Regions from separate parts of the Streptomyces sp. NPDC002573 genome, predicted to be linked through region 2. Evidence: riboswitches for the same ligand, from Rfam matches in the RefSeq annotation. Region 2 holds a riboswitch; the other holds the start of a gene.

Region 1 (7,434 bases), on a different contig from region 2:
ACGCGCGCCATCGTCCTCGGCATCCCTGACTGGCCCGCCGGTTCGACGATCTTCCCGGCGAGTCCGCTCGCGATGCGCTGGCGGTCCTGCTGGGTCAACCGTCCTCCTGGCATGCCGTCAGTATTGCCTTCGTCGCCATTCATTGCAACGTTACGTTGCATTCAATCTCAACCCATTGCACCAATTTGCCACCGACTACCTGCGGTTCAACTCTAAGCGAGATTGACGAAATTATGAATGCAACGTAGCTTTCGTGATGTGTCGAACACGGACTATCGCGAGATGAGGAATGGCCATGGGTGACTCCCTCCACACCGTCACAACGCTGCCGACGACGCGTCAGCCCGGCTGCCCCTTCGACCCGCCGGCAGAGCTGATCGACGCCCGCCGACACGGCCCCATCAGCCGCTATACCCACCCCGGCGGAAGACCCGGCTGGCTGATCACCGGATACGACCTGGTCAGGTCGGTCCTTGCCGATCCCCGGTTCAGCTCGCGCAAAGAGCTCCTGAACGTGGTCGACTTCGAGATTCCTCCCGCGCCGCCCGGTGAGTTCCTGCTGATGGACGAGCCTCAGCACGGGCGCTACCGGAAGCCGTTGGTGGGCAAGTTCACCGTGCGGCGCATGCGACTGCTCACCGAGCGGGTCGAGCAGATCACCACCGCATGCCTGGACGCCATGGAGAAGGCCGGGCCGTCGGCTGATCTGGTGACCTCGTTCGCCAAGCCCATTCCCGCCATCATCATCTGTGAGCTGCTGGGAGTGCCGTACGAGGACCGGGGCTCCTTCCAGGAGCAGATCGACTCGTTCATGGGCGGGGAGACGAGCGACGAGGAGCTGCTGGCGGCCTACACCGCGACCCAGGACTACCTCGCGAAACTGGTGACCGCCAAGCGCGCGAACCCCACCGACGACGTGCTCAGCGAACTCACCGACAGCGACCTGACCGATGAGGAGCTGAAGGGGGTCAGCCTCATTCTGCTGGCGGCCGGGCTCGACACCACCGCGAACATGTTGTCCCTCGGCACCTTCGCGCTGCTGCAGAACCCGGCGCAACTGGCAGCGCTGCGCGCCGATCCCGCGCTCGCCGACCGGGCCGTGGAGGAGCTGCTGCGGTATCTGAGCGTCGCCAAGTCGTTCATGAGGACGGCGCTGGAGGACGTCGAGCTGGGCGGACAGACCATCGAGGCCGGCACGACGGTCGTCCTGTCGTACCACACCGCCAACCACGACCCCGAGCGCTACACCGACCCCCACACGCTCGACATCCAGAGGCAGAGCGTCGGGCACCTGGCGTTCGGCCACGGCATCCACCAGTGCCTGGGCCAGCAACTGGCCCGCGTCGAACTGCGGGTCGCGCTCCCCGCGCTGATCAACCGCTTCCCCACACTGCGTCTGGCCGTACCGGCCGAGGAAGTTGACCTGCGCCCGGAGACCGCGGACATCTACGGGGTCAAGAGCCTCCCGGTCACCTGGGACACGGAGCAGTCATGAGGACGACGCACCTGCGCGTCAACCGTGAGCGCTGCATCGGCGCCGGCATGTGCGCACTGACCACCCCCGAGGTCTTCGACCAGGATCCCGACGACGGCCGCGTGCTCCTGCTGCACGCCGAGCCGCCCACCGCGCATCGCGCGGCCGCACAGATGGCCGCCGGAGTCTGCCCCTCCGGGGCGATCACCTTCCACGAGCCGGAAGCCGACGGCGCCTGACGCCGGGGCGACCGCACCCGACCGAGCAGCCCGCACCGCGCGTCGGTGGGGGCTCTCGCGTCTACGGCACATGTCACGCGTCCGATCGGCGTCCTGGGCAATCACTCCGGCCCTCAACGGCCGACCTCATGCCCGCGCGGGCCGGCGTTGTCGTCGGCCTCTTCGTCCAGCACGGAGGCCACGAACTCGGGGTGGATCGGGGTGTGCTTGTCGACGTTGCGGGTGTAGGCGTTCACCGCGCCCTCGAGTGCGTGGGCGTGCCGCTCCAGCATACGGTCGAGGAACCGGCGTGACGGCTTCTCCCGCACCGCGGGCCTGAGGCACCGCAGGGTCTCGCCCACGTCGCCCCAGACGGCGAGATCGAGTTGCGTGCGCCGCCCCAGCCGCTCGGGCTGCACATCCACCTGCGCGGTCCGCACATGGCGGGGCAGGAAGTCGGTGTACGGGAAGTCGGTGCCGAGGAGCAGCAGCAGGTCGCACTCGTGCATGGCCTCGTACGCGGCTCCGTGGCCGAGCAGACCGGACATGCCGACGTCGTACGGGTTGTCGTACTGGACGTGCTCCTTGCCGCGCAGCGCGTGACCGACCGGTGCCTTGGTCTTCTCGGCGAACGCCATCACCTCGGCATGCGCTCCGGCGACACCCCGCCCGCAGAACACCATGACGCGTTCGGCGGCGTCCACCAGTTCGGTGAGCCGGGCGATCTCCAGGTCGCTGGGGCGGATGGCGGGCAGGTCCAGGGGCATGGCGAGTTCGGGTGCCGCGTCCGGGGAGTCCTCGGCAGCGGTGTCGCCGGACAGGGCCACGACCGAGACACCACGCCGGCCGACGGCGTGCTGGACCGCCGTCTGCACCACGCGCGGCATCTGGTGGGGCGAGGAGACCAGCTCGGAGTAGTGACTGCACTCGGCGAACAGCCGGTCGGGGTGGGTCTCCTGGAAGTAGCCGGTTCCGATCTCGCCGCTGGGTATGTGGGCGGCGAGCGCGAGTACCGGTGCCATCGAGCGGTGGGCGTCGTAGAGCCCGTTGATCAGGTGGAGGTTGCCGGGACCGCAGGAGCCCGCGCAGGCGGCCAGCCGGCCGGTGAGCTGGGCCTCCGCGCCGGCGGCGAAGTCGCGACCTCCTCGTGCCGTACCTGGACCCATTCCATCGTGTCGTGCCGTCTGACCGCGTCGACCACCGGGTTGAGGCTGTCCCCGACCACGCCGTAGATGCGGCGCACACCGGCACGCGCCATCAGGTCGACGTACTGTTCCGCGATGGTCTGCTTGGCCATGGCACTCCTCGAATTCCGGCATCACCGCGGGCCCCGCCCTGCGAGGGCACGGCGGGGCCGCCTCACGCCTGGATCACGTTAGTGAGCGGGATGAGCCACAGTTGACTGTCGGTGCACGAGATCGGTTCCGGCAGCGCACGGTCATCCTGACCGACGACTACGGTCAGCGCGTCCGGATGAGCGCCGACCAGCTCTCCTCGCTCGTCGCCGATGCGAAGGCGGACAAGCTGGACGGCGTCGCCCGGACCCCCGACTGATGAGGGCGCCTGCGCAGACGCTCATCTCCCTCCGGTGCTGGCGGCGGCAAACACGGGAACGTGGACACGATGGCACCGGGGTTCTCCCACCGCGCGCCGCGTCCCAGGGTCACGCCAGGCCGAACCAGCCGAGTACCGTCTGGGCGAGCAGCACGGTGGACATGGCGGCGACGCCGACGACCACGGCCGTGGCGGCGATACGGTAGCGCGGCCCATTGGCGGCATCGCCCAGCAGCGACCGTCGGTTGGTCAGGACGAGCAGGTAGACCAGAACGATCGGACTGATCAGGCCCTGTAGGACCTGGGTTCCGATAAGGAGCTGGATGACGTCGACCGGGGTCATCGCCACCGTGGCGCCCAGCACGATCTGGGCCGTGAACAGGCCCAGGAACAGTGGGGCGTCGCGGAAGCTGCGGGAGACCGAGCGCTCCACGCCGGCGGCTTCTCCTATGGCGTAACTGGCGGAGAGCGGCACGACGGCCCCGGCCAGGGCGGAGGCGCCGATCAGACCGACGGCGAAGAGGAGTTCGGCGTTCTTCCCCGCAACAGGCTTCAGAGCTTCGGCGGCCTGGGCGGCGGAGTCGAGCGGGCCCGTCCCGCCGATGGCGGACGCCGTGGAGATGATGATGGTCAGGCTGATGACACAGGCAAAGACGGCGCCGAGCACGGCGTCGGCCCGGATGAGCGGGTAGTCGGCGGGCCTGGCGCCTCGGTCGACGACGCCTGCGGCCGCGTAGAACTGCATGTACGGGCTGACCGTCGTACCGATCAACGCCACCGCGAGGAGGATGAAGTCCTTGCTGGGCTCGATGTGGGGGATCACGAGATGGTGGCCTACGGCGCCCCAGTCAGGATGGCCGAGGATCATCGCGATCGGATAGGCGAAGAACGCCAGGGACATGATCAGGAAGATGCGCTCGGCCCAGTGGTAGGAGCCGAACAGCACCAGCGCCCACAGCAGGATCGCCGCCGGCGGGATGACCGCCCATTTGGGGACGCCCAGCAGCTCGAAGGCGGCGCCGATACCGGCGAACTCCGAGACGACCAGGCCCGTGTTGGCCAGCAGCAGGCAGAACACGGCCAGTGCGGTCAGGCGGAGACTGAACTGCTCGCGGATCAGGGCGCCAAGTCCCTTGCCGGTGTGGGCGCCGAGTCGGACGGCCATCTCCTGCACCATCACCAGGGCGATGGTGACCAGCACCATGAAGAACAGGGTGCCGTAGGTGAACTGGGATCCTGCCGAGGCGTAGGTGGCGATGCCGGCTGCGTCGTTGCCCGCGTTCGCGGCGACCAGGCCAGGGCCCGCGATCGCCGCAACCATGGTGATGCGCCGCCAGCCGGTGCGACGGGCAGGCGCCGCCTCCTGGGTCGGGGTGACGGTGTCCAGGTCGCCGGTCACTGCAGGAACCTCCGGAAGTGCAGGCGCCCGCGTTCGGGCAGCATCGCATCGAGCAAGTCGTCGGCCAGGATTCGGCCGAGCGGGCGGTCGGCGTCGTCGACCACCAACAGGGAAGAGGCTCGGGCGGCGACCAACTGGTCGGCGGCCTCGGCCAGCGGGGTGTCCGGGCGGACGGTGACAGGAGTGCCGAACTGGGCCAGCCAGGCGGTGAGATCAGCCACCAGGGACGTATCCTCGGCCACCGCCAGGTCGAACAGGGTGATGTCGCACAGCAGTCGGTCACGCTCGTCGACGACAGCGACGGCATCGATCTCGGTGCGGTGCTCGGCCTGCTCGGCCAAACGGCCCCGCACCTCGGCGACGGTATCGTCCGCGCGGGCGGTGACCAGGAGGGTGGTCATGGCACCACCCGCCGTGCCCTCCCGGTGCCGCAGCAGACGGCGCAGCTCCGCCGCCTCGCCGGACGGCATGCGGGTCAGCAACGCCTCACGCTCCTCACCGGTGAGGTCGCGCAGGGCATCGGTGGCCTCGTCGGGCTCCATCTCGTCGACCAGCCGGGCAGCGTGGTCGGGTGCCGCCTCGCGCAGAAGATTCTCCAGCTCGGCCGGTTCCATCTCCTCCAGCGCGTCGGCCGCCTGCTCCGGCTCCAGCCATTCCAGCAACTGCTGCCGCTCGCTGCGACCGAGGTCTTCGAGGATGTCGGCCAGCTCGCCCGGGCGCAGCCGGTGCAGCGCGGTCCGAGAGGCCCGCAGCCGCACCTCGGCCGGTCCTTCGGTGGCCTGCTCGCCGAACGGGGCGACTGCCTGCCAGTCCAGCACCCGCTCCGGGGTCGGCCTCGCCTGCCAGCGACGCGGGCCGAGCCGGCGCAACAGGGTGGGCAGGGAGACGTCGACGCCGACCAGGAGCACCTTGTCGACCAGGGGCGCCAGGTACAGGTCGGCGGCCCGGGTGACCTGTACACCGTCCACGTCCACCAGCTGATGGTCGAGGACGTCCCTGGCGAGCAGCACTTCACCCGGGCGCCGGGAGAAGTCCCGCAGGTCGATCCGCGCGGTGCGCAACCGTACGTGTCCGGCGTGCACCTTGCCGATGGCGTCCGAAGCGAGGAACGTACGCCGCCGCCCGATCCGTAGGATCAGTCCGGTCACCGGCGGATACGACTCCTCGCCGTAGAGCCGGGCAACCACGTCGACCACGCGGCCGACCTCCTCCCCGGCCTGGTTGGTGACCGGGCCGCCGATCAGTCCGGCCAGCGAGACCAGGGACGTACGGACGGCTTTGGAGGCCGTGGCGCGGCGCTCCAGATCGACGCGGCGGTCACGCAGACGGGCCGAGGTGGACATGAGCAGAGTGTTGACGGACAAGGTGAACACCCCCTTGCCCCGGCATGGCGGGGCACCGGGCGGCCGCGGCAGCGCACGCTCCCCCTGCCACCGGACTCGGCGCCAGGACACACGGCGGCCCTCCTCGCCAGGGCAGGCCAGCGACGGTGCCAGGCGGGGTCGGGTCAGTGGAGGAGAACGGGCTGCCTCAGGCCGCGGAGGGACGGCGAGGACAACGCGGAAAGGGGCCGACTATGGCCCGGACTACTGTCCATGCTCGCCTCCTCCCGATCCCGGCGGCCGCGCGCGACACGACGGCCATACGGCAAGGGCAGCCGACCGGAGACCGGCGCACCCCAACTCGTCAGAGCTTTGGCACTCCACGGCGTGTCCCCCATACGCACGGGGAAGCCACTTGGGGTCACCCCTTGGGCCGGGGAGACCTGTCCTGATCCGGAGCGTCTCTCGACGGGTGGGATCAGTGGCCTGTGTCCGTGAAGACGCCTCACCGAACGAGGTGCCTCATCAAAACCGCGTTAACGATACGCCCTCGCTGCCCCGCCCTCCCAATCCATGACCGGCGCTTGACCTCGCACCTACGGGACCGTGACCGTCGCCGCCTCCGCCTCGCCGGCGGCAAGGGCCTGATCGCGGCACGTAGGGCCGCAGGGCCGACAGACACGGTCCGCCGGCGTCATGCATGGCGTCGGGCCGGCCTCGGGGCGCGGGTGGACCGGCGTGCCGCTACGACTGCCCACGGCAGAGGGACGAAGGTCACGGTGTGCACGGGGATGAGGGCGAAGCCGTGCTTCGGGGCCGTGAGGGCGAGCAATGGTCCGGCGGCTGATCCCGCCAGTGCCGGCTGGACAGAGTGTCGGGAAACCGTCCGGGCCGCGGGCACTGCGTGCAAGACATCCTCCAGACCGTCCACGCACACCGGATCAGCCGACCAGCACGTCTCGGCGCCCGGGGGCATCGGGCACCGCGACCGCGATGTCCCCGGCGGCCGGCTCTGTGTCGGTGCCGGAGACCATCAGCACCGCGTGGCCCTTGTTCCGCAGCGCGCATAACTGGTCGACGAGGCATTCACGCCTGCCGAGGAGTTCCTCGGCAGGGGACAACATGTCGCCGATGCGCCGGCCCTCGGAGAGAGGACCGTCACTCCGGTGGCATGGTCCGCGGCCAGTACCGGCGCGGTCAGCGGGTCGAGCCGCCGACCGTCCGCTCCATCCCGATTGTTCCCCAGCACCGTCGAGTCGATCACCACGGCGGAGACCGTGTCGAGCAGGCGCGACGCCGACGGATCGGGGGACGACGCCACTCTGCCCGGCCTTCGACGCGGGACGCGCCAGGGCCGGGCCGGACCGGTCAGCGGAGAGCGGCCAGGGCCGGCTCGATGGCCCGGTGGAACGTCGGGTAGGTGTAGATCATGTTCTGGAGCCGCTCGACCGGCACCTCCGCGTGGAC
Region 2 (7,434 bases):
CGTCATGGGATCGGACGGCCGCACCAGCGCGGCCGACTGCAAGTTGGGCGGCGGCTGCGCCAAGACGGGTGTGCAGTCCGGCAACGGGAACGCGGACGTGGAGATGGTCGTGCACATAGCCGCCGACCGCTCCAACGCCACCGTCATGAGCATCCCGCGCGACACCATGACCGACGTCCCGGCCTGCACCGACCCCACGTCGAAGCAGTCCACGTCCGGCTACTACGGACAGATCAACAGTGCTCTCTCCTACGGCCCGGCCTGCCAGGTGGCCACCATCCACCAGCTCACCGGCATCCCCATCGACCACTTCGTCAAGCTCGACTTCTCCGGCGTGGTCAGCATGTCCGACGCGGTCGGCGGCGTGGACGTGTGCGTCAGCGACAACGTCTACGACACCTACTCGCACCTGAAGCTGTCCAAGGGCACTCACACCCTCAAAGGCGTCGGGGCCCTGGAGTTCGTCCGCTCCCGGCACGGCTTCGGCGACGGCAGCGACCTGGGTCGTACGGTCTCGCAGCACCTCTTCCTCGGCGCGATGATCCGCAAGTTCAAGAGCGCCGGCACGCTCACGGATCCCACCAAGCTCTACTACCTCGCCGACGCGGCCACCAAGGCACTCACCGTCGACGACGGCCTGGGTAGCATCAGCAGGCTGGTGGGCCTGGCCACCGACCTGAACAAGGTCCCCTCGCACCGGATCACCTTCACCACCATGCAGACCGCCCCCGATCCCCACAACAGCGACCGCGTCGTGCCGGGCGCCGGGGCGAAGTCGCTGTTCGCGTCCATCGCCAACGACCAGTCCCTGACTGGAACCCACGGCAAGACGTCCGCCGCGGCATCTGCCACGGCCACTGCCCAGCCGGTCGACCCCTCTCAGATCGCTGTCACCATCGAGAACGGCACCACCATCAGCGGTCGCGCCTCCCAACTGGCCACCGCCCTCACCGACAAGGGCTTCAGCCAGCACACCACCACCGCCAACGCCCCCAGTGGCGCAGCCGCCACCACCACTCTCACCTACGGCAGCGGTCAGAAGCCGCAGGCCCAAGCGGTGGCCAAGGCCCTCGGCCTGCCGTCCTCGCGCCTCAAGCAGAGCAGCGGCAGCGGCCTGACCCTCGTCATCGGCAGTGACTGGCCCAGCGGCACCAGCTACCCCAGCAGCAGCGGCAGTTCTTCCCCCGCGCCCGCCGACACCCACGCCGCGGTCTCCAACGCCCACGCCCAGACCGCCGACCAGTCCAAGTCCTGCGCCCAGGTCAGCCCCTACAAGACCGTCCAGCTCAACGGCATCGACATGACCCCCGCCCAGGCGTACGCCGCCGCCCGCAGCGAACCCGACTCCGACGCCTGACACCGCCGACAAACCCTCGCCCAGCCGTGAGCCGCAACGGCGCCGCGGACTTCCGGACATCCACCGCTACGTGCTGCGCCTGCTCCCGCGGCGCAGGGTGACGACCGTCAAGGAGGGGGACCGCGTCATCGTGCAGCTCTCCGGGGAGATCGCGGCGAAGAACGCCGGGCGCATCGGCGACGTGCTGCGCAGCGCGCTGGGTTCCCGTCCACGGGTTCTGGAGATCGATCTGCGTCGGGTCACCCACCTGGGCAGCGGCGCAGCCAGTGCTGCTGGCCCGCGCAGGGTGCCTAAGGCCCCCTGCGCGGGCAAAGTACTGCCATCCCGGTGTAGGAGTATCGGCAGACAGGTCGGGCCTGGTACGGGTGGGCCGCTACCGGCGAGTCAGGCCAGGCCGAACCAGCCCAGGACCGTCTGGACGAGCAGGATGGTGGACATCCCGGCGACGCCGACGACGACGATGGTGGCGGCGATCCGGTAGCGGGGGCCGTTGGCCGCCGCACCGAGCAGCGAGCGTCGGTTGGTGAGCACCAGCAGGTAGACGAGCACGATGGGGCTGATCAGGCCCTGCAGTACCTGGGTGCCGATCAGCAGCTGGATGACGTTCACCGGGGTCATCGCCACTGAGGCGCCGAGTACGATCTGGGCGGTGAACAGGCCTAGGAAGAGCGGGGCGTCGCGGAAGCTGCGGGAGACGGAGCGTTCCACGCCGGCGGCCTCGCCGACGGCGTAGCTGGCCGATAGCGGTACTACGGCGCCGGCCAGGGCGGAGGCGCCGATCAGGCCCACCGCGAAGAGGAGTTCGGCGTTCTGCCCGGCGACCGGTTTGAGTGCCTCGGCGGCCTGGGCGGCGGAGTCCAGCGGGCCGGTGCCGCCGATCGCCGCGGCGGTGGCGATGATGATCGTCAGGCTGATGATGCAGGCGAACACCGCACCGAGCACGGCGTCCAACTTGATGAGCCGGTAGTCCTCGGGCTTGGCGCCCCGGTCCACGACACCCGCCGCGGCGTAGAACTGCATGTACGGGCTGACGGTCGTGCCGATCAGGGCGACGGCGAGCAAGATGAAGTCCTTGCCCGGCTCCATGTGCGGAATCAGCAGGTGCTTACCGACCTCGCCCCAGTGCGGGTGGCCCAGGATCATTGCTATGGGGTAGGCGAAGAACGCCAGCGACATGATCAGGAAGATGCGTTCGGCCCACCTGTAGGAGCCGAACAGCACCAGCGACCACAGCAGGATCGCGGCCGGCGGGATGACCGCCCACTTGGGCACGCCGAGGAGTTGGAAGGCGGCGCCGATGCCGGCGAACTCGCTGACGACGAGGCCGGTGTTGGCCAGCAGCAGGCAGAACACCGCCAGTCCGGTCAGGCGCAGGCTGAACTGCTCGCGGATCAGGGCGCCGAGGCCCTTGCCGGTGTGCGCACCGAGCCGCACAGCCATTTCCTGGACCATGACCAGGGCGATGGTGACCAGCACCATGAAGAACAGGGTGCCGTAGGTGAACTGGGAACCGGCCGAGGCATACGTGGCGATGCCGGCGGCGTCGTTGCCGGCATTCGCGGCGACCAGGCCCGGCCCGGCGATCGCAGCGACCATGGCGAGACGGCCCAGGCCCCGCCGCCGCCTCGCGGGAGCGGCGGGGGGCGCGGCCGTTGTGGTGTCCAGGTCGCGGGTCACCGCAGGAACCTCCGGAAGTGCAGGCGCCCGCGCTCGGGCAGCAGGTAGTCGAGCAGGTCGTCGGCCAGGATTCGGCCGAGGGGCCGGTCGGTGTCGTCGACCACCAGAAGTGAGGAGGCACGGGAGGCGACCAGCTGGTCGGCGGCCTCAGTCAGCGGCGTGTCGGGGCGTACGGTGACCGGAGGGCCGAACTGGGACCGCCAGGTCACGAGGTCGGCCATCGGGCTGGTGTCTTCGGCGACGGCCAGGTCGAACAGTGCGACGTCGCACAGCAGCCGACCGCTGTCGTCCACCACGGCGATGGCATCGATCTCGGTGCGGTGCTCGGCCTGTTCGGCCAACTGCGCCCGCGCCTTGGCGACGGTCTCGTTCGGGCGGGAGATGATCAGCAGGGTGGTCATGGCGCCGCCCGCGGTGTCCTCGCGGTGGGTCAGCAGCCGCCGCAGCTCTGCGGCCTCGCCGGCCGGCATGCGGGACAGCAGGGCCTCGCGTTCCTCGCGGGTGAGGTCGCGCAGGGCGTCGGTGGCCTCGTCCGGTTCCATCTCGTCCACCAATTGGGCGGCGTGTTCCGGTTTGGCCTCGCGCAGCAGGTTTTCCAGCTCGCCCGGTTCCATCTCCTCCAGCGCGTCGGCGGCCTGCTCTGTCTCCAGCCAGCCCAGCAGCTGCTGTCGTTCCTCGCGGCCGAGGTCTTCGAGGATGTCCGCGAGATCGGCCGGGCGCAGCCGCTGCAGCGCGGCTCGGGAGGCGCGCAGCCGCACCTCCGGCGGGCCCTCGGTGGCCTGCTCGGCGAACGGGGCCACGGCCTGCCAGTCCAGCACCCGCTCCGGGGTGGGCCGGGCCTGCCAGCGGCGCGGGCCGAGTCGGCGCAGCAGCGTGGGCAGCGAGACGTCCACCCCGACCAGCACGATCTGGTCGACCCTCGGCGTCAGGTACAGGTCGGCAGCCCGGGTGACCTGGATGCCGTCGACGTCGACGAGCTGGTGGTCGAGGATGTCCTTGGCCAGCAGCACCTCGCCGGGGCGGCGGGAGAAGTCACGCAGGTCCACGCGGGCGGTGCGCAGCCGTACGTGCCCAGCATCCACGTTGCCGATGGCGTCCGCGGCCAGGAAAGTCTGCCGGCGTCCGATGCGCAGGATCAGCCCGGTGACCGGCGGATACGGCTCCGCGCCGTACAGGCGGGCGACCACGTCGACGACGCGGCCGACCTCCTCACCCGCCTGGTTGGTCACCGGGGCGCCGATCAGCCCGGCCAGCGAGACGAGGGAGGTGCGCACGGCCTTGGAGGCGGTGGCCCGGCGTTCGAGGTGGACCCGGCGGTCGCGGAACCGGGCCTTGGTGGACATGAGTAGAGTGTGGGCAGCCAAGGTGAACACCCCCTTGCCCCGCCATGACGGGGCGGCGGGCGGCCGTAGGCAGTGCTCTTCCTCCCCGTCCGGCCGGCGGCAGGCACGCCGGGGCATACGCCGACACGCGGCCTGCCAAGCCGGTGAGCAGGGCGGATTACCGGCTGCGGGCCGGATGGATCAGGGAAGAACGAGCTGCCGCGGGCCGCGGAAGGACGGCGCGGACAACACGAAGAGGGGCCGACTATGGCCCGGACTACTGTCCATGTCGCCTCCTCCCGGTCACGGCCGCGCACGAGTGTCGCGGTCTTGCGGCAAGGGGCAGCCGGGCACGTTCGGGCCCGACACACCCCAACTCGTCAGAGCTTTAGCACTCCACGGCGTGATCCCCTGCGAGGGGAAGCCACTTGGGGTCACCCCTTGTGCCGGGGAGACCTGTCCTGATCCGGAGCGTCTCTCGACGGGTGGGATCAGTGGCCTGTGTCCGTGAAGACGCCTCACCGAACGAGGTGTCTGTTTTAAACCACACAAAGACTACGCCCGCATCCACTCGCCTCCCTAATCCATGACCTGCCGGAGGGCAACCGGACCGTGTCGAGCGTCTTGGACTCTTCCGATACCGAAGGCAGGACCGTCACCGGCGTTGCCCACCCTGGTCACCCGCCGCCTGGGCCTTCTGGTGAAAACCTCGCCGCCACCCACCCCTGTACGACGGCCACGGGCAGGCGCCCGTCCGCGGCGACAACGTCCGCGGGTATGCCGGTGACCCAGGCGGCAAGCACAGCTCTGCGCAGGTCGGCGGCGCGGACGGCGACCCCGGCACGAAAGGCACCCGCGGAGCCCGCTCTCAGTTTCGGAGCGTCTTCGGCCAGCTGCCGGGCGGCACGGCGGACAGCGCGGCGGGCGTACCGGATGTCGAGGTCACTCATGCCGCTGCACGCTTCCTTTCCGCGTTGAAGGACGTGTCGTCCAGGTGCCAGTGCAGGTCGCGCACGCCGGGTCCCAGTGAAGAGCCGGGCGGCCCGCTGTTCCAGTCTGCGGCCAGATCTCCGCTGATCAAGACCGGGGCCTCATCGGTTGCCGGCAGACAACGAAAGGACGCATTCGAAGAACCCGCTGCCGTATCGGCGCTTCGTGAGAATGGGGTCAGCGGGGCGTCAAGGATGGGTCAATCGGGCGAGCGGCACCCCCGGTGCGAGCGTACGCTGGTCGAGGTTTGAAGAGGCACCTCGTTCGGTGAGGCGTCTTCACGGACACAGGCCACTGACCCCACGACGTCGAGAGACGCCCAGGTTCAGGACACCTCTCCCCGGCCTAAGGGGTGAGGCCAAGTGGCTTCCCAGTCAATGGGATTACGCCGTGGAGTGCCAAAGCTCTGACGAGTTGGGGTGAGCCGCCCGTCAGGGGCTGGCCGCTCCTTGCCGAGTCGATGAGGACGCCATTGATGGGCGTCTCCGGCCGGAAGGAGGCGAGAGACATGGAATGCAGTAGTCCGGGCCGAAGTAGGCCCCGCACCCGCTTGTCCTCGCATTCTTCCGGCACGCGGTAACCACCTCCCCTGCGCGGCACCCCGGCCGCGCCATGTCCACGGGCACGTCTGTGCCCGCTGGTGATGTTGTCCTGCGCGCATTCGGCGCGCAGGGGTGATGGCTGCTGCGTGCCCCCGACCTCCCCCGTACCGGGGGGCTAGGGAGGCACCACCATGAACGAGACCACCCTGACCACGGTCGCCGCGCCCCGCGCGGCTGTACTCGACGACGCGCACCTCGGCGACATCCACGGCGCGCTGGGCACCATCCGCCTGGATGACCACGGTGAGCGCCGCGGTCTGTCGGCGAAGCTGAAGACGCTGCTGGCGATCGTCGGCCCGGGCCTGATCGTGATGGTCGGCGACAACGACGCCGGCGCGTTCGCCACCTACGGCCAGGCCGGCCAGAACTACGGCACCCACCTGCTGTGGACGCTGCTCCTGCTGGTGCCCGTGCTGTACGTCAACCAGGAGATGGTGCTGCGCCTCGGCGCGGTCACCGGTGTCGGCCACGCCCGCCTGATCCTGGAGCGGTTCGGCAAGTTCTGGGGCGCGTTCAGCGTCATCGACCTGTTCCTGCTGAACGCGCTGACCCTGGTGACGGAGTTCATCGGGATCACGCTGTCCGCCGGTTACCTGGGGCTGCCGAAGGCGGCGGCGGTGGTTCTGGCGGCCGTGATCATCGTGGCGTCGGCGTTCACCGGTTCCTTCCGCCGTTTCGAGCGGGTGGCGATGACGCTGTGCGCGGCCTCGCTGCTGCTGGTGCCGATCTACTTCATGGTCCACCCGCACACCTCGCAGATGGCCGCCGCCTTCGTCACCCCGAACCTGCCCGGCGGCTCCGGGCAGCTGTCCACGGTGATGCTGCTGATCATCGGCATCGTCGGCACGACGGTGGCGCCCTGGCAGCTGTTCTTCCAGCAGTCGTACGTGATCGACAAGCGGATCACGCCGCGGTTCATGCGCTACGAGAAGGTCGACCTGTGGATCGGCATCGTCATCGTGGTGATCGGGGCGGCGGCGATGATGGGCTTCACCGCCGCCGCGTTCGCCGGCACGCACGGCTTCGGCCAGTTCACCGACACCGCCGGAATCGCGCACGGGCTGGAGGCCAAGGCCGGGAAGCTGGCCGGGGTGCTGTTCGCGATTGCGCTGCTGGACGCCTCGATCATCGGCGCGTTCGCGGTGTCGCTGTCCACCGCGTACGCGATCGGTGACGTGCTGGGCATGAAGCACTCCCTGCACCGTGGGATCGGCGGCGCGAAGGGCTTCTACGCCGTCTACGCCGGACTCGTCGGCGCCGCGGCCACGATCGTGCTGATCCCGGGCTCGCCGCTGGGCCTGCTGACCGAGGGCGTGCAGACCCTCGCCGGGGTCCTGCTGCCCTCCGCGAGCGTGTTCCTCCTGCTGCTGTGCAACGACAAGCAGGTGCTCGGACCGTGGGTGAACGGGCCGAAGACCAACGCCTTCACCGCCGCCGTGGTCGGCGTGCTGGTCACGCTGTCGGTGATCCTGACCGCCTCGGTCCT

What was found. Region 2 has a riboswitch for magnesium ahead of ACFYX0_RS39325 (magnesium transporter MgtE N-terminal domain-containing protein). Riboswitches for the same ligand answer to the same signal wherever they lie in the genome.
Region 1: linked by a shared signal. The riboswitch ahead of ACFYX0_RS26860 (magnesium transporter MgtE N-terminal domain-containing protein) and the one ahead of ACFYX0_RS39325 (magnesium transporter MgtE N-terminal domain-containing protein) in region 2 are both predicted to bind magnesium.

What each region holds. Positions count from the first base shown of each region.
Region 1 covers NZ_JBIARC010000031.1:70,774-78,207, reverse strand. The annotation lists gene ACFYX0_RS26890 (hypothetical protein) at 1-98, opposite strand, end outside; gene ACFYX0_RS26885 (cytochrome P450) at 296-1,495, shown strand; gene ACFYX0_RS26880 (ferredoxin) at 1,492-1,713, shown strand; partial or broken gene ACFYX0_RS26875 (thiamine pyrophosphate-binding protein) at 1,857-2,989, opposite strand; gene ACFYX0_RS26870 (hypothetical protein) at 3,091-3,246, shown strand; gene ACFYX0_RS26865 (NRAMP family divalent metal transporter) at 3,356-4,645, opposite strand; gene ACFYX0_RS26860 (magnesium transporter MgtE N-terminal domain-containing protein) at 4,642-6,009, opposite strand; M-box (ykoK) riboswitch at 6,316-6,491, opposite strand; gene ACFYX0_RS26855 (hypothetical protein) at 6,909-7,091, opposite strand; gene ACFYX0_RS26850 (dihydrolipoyl dehydrogenase family protein) at 7,336-7,434, opposite strand, start outside.
Region 2 covers NZ_JBIARC010000075.1:12,229-19,662, forward strand. The annotation lists gene ACFYX0_RS39315 (LCP family protein) at 1-1,357, shown strand, start outside; gene ACFYX0_RS39320 (NRAMP family divalent metal transporter) at 1,742-3,034, opposite strand; gene ACFYX0_RS39325 (magnesium transporter MgtE N-terminal domain-containing protein) at 3,031-4,377, opposite strand; M-box (ykoK) riboswitch at 4,721-4,893, opposite strand; gene ACFYX0_RS39330 (hypothetical protein) at 5,034-5,306, opposite strand; M-box (ykoK) riboswitch at 5,599-5,772, shown strand; gene ACFYX0_RS39335 (Nramp family divalent metal transporter) at 6,080-7,434, shown strand, end outside.